Regions from separate parts of the Mangrovibacillus cuniculi genome, predicted to be linked through region 2. Evidence: riboswitches for the same ligand, from Rfam matches in the RefSeq annotation. Region 2 holds a riboswitch; the other holds the start of a gene.

Region 1 (2,474 bases), 1.2 Mb from region 2:
GTGCTTCGTGGTATTTCTCTGTAAAGAGCTGTTGATCTTCCTCATCATAAAAATCTTCTAAACCAAGCGCATTACCTAGTTCATCTTTCCAGCCCATCAATTGCTTTACTTCGTATGGGCAAAAAACAGACCATTCCCCAATACTACGACCATTTGAATCCACTTCTTCTAATTTTCTCATGAACAAATCTGGCACACATACACCGGTAAAAATATCATGCGCTTTTCTACGTTCATCACCATTATTTGTCTTTAGTTCTAAGAAGCCATTCATAATATCTTTGTGGAAAATATCTATATATACAGCGATTGCACCTTGTCGTTGACCTAACTGATCAACACTAACGGCTGTATTATTTAATAATTTTATCCATGGAATAATCCCAGATGAACTACCTTTCACTCCTTGAATAGCAGACCCTAATGCTCGAACTTTCCCCATATAAATACCCACGCCACCACCTGCTTTACTTACTCTAGCAGCATCATGGTTAGTCAGATAGATACTGTCTAAGGAATCGTCCATTGTATCAATGAAGCAGGATGATAACTGGCCGCTGCGTTTACCAGCATTGGCCAAGGTAGGGGTTGCGACAGTCATATACTGATTGCTTAAAGCCCAATAGGCTTCTTTTACTAGTTCTAATCGTTTACTTCGTTCTTCCTCTTTCATCAGTAATAAAGCAATCATCATGAAACGTTCTTGTGGTAATTCTACAATTTGATTGTTGGTATCTTTCGCTAAATATCGATCAGAGAGAAGAAATGCCCCAATATGAGTAAATTTCTTATCTAGTTCTTCTTGTATGACATTGCTTATTTCGACTAACTCTTGTTCTGTATAGGAATCTAGTAGTTGGTTGGAGTATACTCCTTGGTAACTTAATTGCTTCACTAGTAAATAAAAATCACCATCTGCATAGTTTCTACCAATACCTCTATTTCTTTCTACTTCGCTGTAAAGTTTTAGTAAATAGGCTCTAGAAGCTACATAGGACCACTTAGGATTATCAATAGAAATTCGATTAACGGCATACTCTAATACAACGTCCAATTTCTTCTCCATTTCTACAGTTCCTAATTTAGGTACTAGTTCTTGTACATCTAGATCATATTCCGTTAGCCAATGTAAATTATGTACCTTAGTTTTTAATGCGTTCATAAAATCCCTCCTAAAATAAAAAAACCATTCATTAAATTGAATGGGAGTGAGGGGAATGCAAAGGAAAAGAAGAGCGCTTAAAAGGATCTTTTCACTTTGCAATCGACTCCTTTCTCCATCCCCGAAAAAAGAAAACGGCAGAAAATAGACAGGTCTCCTGGCTTGTGAATCTCTCTACTCCGAATCCTTCCCGTATTTCACAGTGGTTACATTCGTTTCGTCCTCACTTACAGTTGCGGGGGCAGCTTTGGTTTTGCACCAAATTCCCTATTAAGCACTTTGTGCATCTATTATCTTGCGTACAATATGTAGTTTTTAAAATTGTTAATCTATCAATATATTGTGTTTTCATATCTATCTTATTATATTCGGAAGAAAATTACAACAGTTCTAGTAATCTTTTAGACAGTAGGTTTAAATGGGTAAAAAATAAACACCGAAGAGAAAGTCCTAATAGACTCCTTTCTTCGGTGCTAGTTTCACGTACTTTCCTCGTGCATAAGCATACGATTCTTCCCACTACGTTTCACACTATACAATGCCTGATCCGCCAATCGAATAACATCGCTTATATTGTCACCTTTTGACCAAGTTGCTCCACCCACACTACATCCAATGGAAACCATTACATCATCTATAACAAAAGGTTTATTGAGCAAAGATATAAGCTGCTCTCCAACCATATTTCCATGCTCAATCGAATTAGAAGAAGAGGAGAGGGTAACGACAAACTCGTCTCCACCAATCCGAGATACCAGATCATCTTTTTGAACAAACTGATCTAAACGAGCGCCAACTTCTATTAGAAGTTTATCTCCCGCATCATGACCAAATTTATCATTAACTGCTTTAAATCCGTCCAGATCTAAATAAAGAATGGTTAGATGATCATATGTATCTATTGCTTGTTCCAAAAAGTGATCAAATCCATTTCGATTTGCTAATCCAGTTAAAAAGTCACGGTGAGCCACATGTTCCATTTCTTCTAATTGAACTTCCGTAGTGGTCAAATTTGTCACTAAGTCTCTTAGCGATGTAGATAGGATCTCAATTTCACGTATTCCTTCATACTTAGGAATCGTTACCGTAGCACCATCTCGTAAATTATCAGCAACAGTAGTAATGCGTTTAAGTGGATCCGTAATTCTACCTGCAATAAACCATCCTGCGATCGCAAAGAAAAGAACAAGCATACTTCCAACAATAAAAATATATCTAACTAGTTCTTTTGCAGGTGCATAGGCTACATCAACAGGTTGTCGTACTAAAACGGTCCATTCTAAACCGGGATAGTCGCTGTAACCATCGGTAA
Region 2 (2,474 bases):
AGAAAGTGTTAACACGGCGCCAAGTGATGCACCCGATGAAATTCCTAGCGTATATGGGTCAGCAAGTGGATTTCTTAGTAACCCTTGTAAACTAGCTCCAGCAAGAGAAAGAGACATCCCTACTAGACAAGCCAATACAACTCGAGGCAGTCGAATATTTAAAATAATAGCTGCTGTTTGTGCATCTACTGGTTGACCTAATCCAAACCAACTATGAAGAAATGTCGCACTAATATCATTTAATGAAATGGTGACGGAACCAATCGATAAGCTGAAGAAAAAAGCCGCCAAAAGAAAAATGGCGGCTCCTATATACGTGACAGGAACGTTACTCTTGGAATGCATCTGGATAGATGGCCTTTGCAAAAAGTTCCAGTGCATCTACTAAACGAGGACCAGGGCGAGTAGCAATATCACCATCGATTGCAGCAACTTGATTTGTTTCGACAGCTGTTACCGTGTTCCATCCGTTACGGTCTTTAATTTGTGCAACAGACTCTTCTCCGTATGTAGACAAGATTACCTCTGGATTTAAGGAAACAATCGATTCTGGGTCTACTTGAATCCATCCTTCTTGATCACCTAAGACGTTTGTCGCGTTAATTTCTTTTAGCATGTTATCCATAAGTGTTCCGCTTCCCACGGAAAAAGGACTTGAGTCTATTTCTACATATACCGACTTTTTAGTTTCAACAGAAGCAGTTTTAACACGAAGATTTTCTATTTTTACATTCATGTTTGATACAACTTCTTTAGCATTTTCCTCTTCAGCAGTTAGTTTCCCTATATCTATTATGGTATCCTGTACGTCCCTAATTGAAATAGCGTCATTCACAGTATATACAGTGATTCCAGCATTTCTTAATTGCTCTAAAGCTCCTTCAAAAGTTCCAGCTACCATCTCATGAGCTATTACTAAATCCGGAGTTAATGAAATAATTTTCTCTACGTTCAGCTCTAGACCACCGATTTTATCAATAGACTTAACTTCCTCTGGATAATTATCTGCATCTCCAACACCAACTACCTCATCGCCAGCTCCAACGGCAAATAAAATTTCTGTGTTACTAGGCACTAAGGAAACAATGCGTCCAGGATCTTCTTCCAAAGTTACTTCATTTCCTAACGCATCCGTCACAGTAAGTGGAAAAGAAGTACTCTCCTCTTGCTGTACTTCTGCATTTTCCACGGGCTCCTTTGCTGATTCGTCTTGACACCCTGCTAAAAGCAAGGCAAGCATTGGTGTTAACAACCACTTTTTCATTTCTTTCTCCTCCGTCTGTCTCTATTTTTGAGCAATAAAAAAACACCTCTACGCTGAGATGTTTGGGAGTGAAAGCGTTTTTATGCAAAAACACTTAAGCGTGCATGCGGAAATACGAAAAGTCCGTCGCACACCACCCTATCCTCGTAGGTCTCTTGGTGCTAGACAATAGGCAGGTCTCCTGGCTCGTGCTAAAGCAGCAATCCCAACTCCTTCCCATAGCAATTTTGCTACAGTGGAACTTACTTGGCATTGCTTCACACTTACAGTGGCGGGACCGCGCTGGATTTTCACCAACTTCCCTTTTAAGTCCGAAAATTCGGAACACCTTTGTCTGTTACTTATGAAGTTTGTCGCTCCATTTCATCATAGCGAACTTTGTCAAAAAAAGAAACAGAGTTAATAAGATTTCTTTTTTCTACTCATTCCTAACATGATGAAAGGTAGGGACAGCAGCACAACGATGGAACTGACGGATAGAGCTACTTCTTTTTGCCACATTGGTATGCCACTATAAAAGACGCTCCATTTCTTTAGGACTGATACATCTTCATGAAGTGGTCTTTCTTCCACCATCTTTGAGACTGTGACTGAGTAGGCATGCAATACAGGAGTAAAATACTCATTTTCTTTCTCTAAATAAATTTCAATTTCATCACCTGGTACCAAGACTAAGGCTCCCAAACCTTCAGACTCTCTAGCTGTATAACTAGACACATAGAAATAACGAACAGGAATTACTTCTCCTACTTCTACGTCTCCTTTTATCACCTTAGTTACTGCTACTTTAGCCGTTCGAAATTGCTTTTCCTCTTGAAAGGAATGGAAAGCATCTTCTAGAACTTTTCCTTCTACTTGTATGGATGCTTCCTGATGTATTTTTTCCACCTCTGTCGGCTCCATTGCAGCCATTACCGAAACCGGAACCAACAACAATAGAAGCACCATAGTAATTATCTTCACACAAACTCGCATGCAGACTCCCCCTTTAACCCATTATATTACAATTACGTGGAAACATTTGATCCCTTACCAAAAAAGTAACAATGAAAATTTCGCTTACATCTCCAAAACCCTCTACCAATTTCGACAAGAATCGAGTAAAGTGGTACAGTATGATTTTTTAAGGAGGAAAACAACTGTGTCTAAACTTGAGCAACAATCAGTCAAAATTGTAACGTCAGATCCTTCCGCATTCGGACTATTCGGA

What was found. A riboswitch is a leader RNA that binds a small molecule or an ion and turns the genes downstream of it on or off. The one in region 2 is predicted to bind cobalamin.
Region 1: another riboswitch for cobalamin. It lies ahead of G8O30_RS12005 (ribonucleoside-diphosphate reductase subunit alpha); the one in region 2 lies ahead of G8O30_RS02065 (ABC transporter substrate-binding protein).

What each region holds. Positions count from the first base shown of each region.
Region 1 is NZ_CP049742.1:2,368,197-2,370,670, reverse strand. Features, by position in the region: gene G8O30_RS12005 (ribonucleoside-diphosphate reductase subunit alpha) at 1-1,162, opposite strand, end outside; cobalamin riboswitch at 1,293-1,468, opposite strand; gene G8O30_RS12000 (sensor domain-containing diguanylate cyclase) at 1,642-2,474, opposite strand, start outside.
Region 2 is NZ_CP049742.1:413,840-416,313, reverse strand. Features, by position in the region: gene G8O30_RS02070 (FecCD family ABC transporter permease) at 1-345, opposite strand, end outside; gene G8O30_RS02065 (ABC transporter substrate-binding protein) at 329-1,264, opposite strand; cobalamin riboswitch at 1,418-1,611, opposite strand; gene G8O30_RS02060 (hypothetical protein) at 1,664-2,239, opposite strand; gene G8O30_RS02055 (acetate uptake transporter) at 2,406-2,474, shown strand, end outside.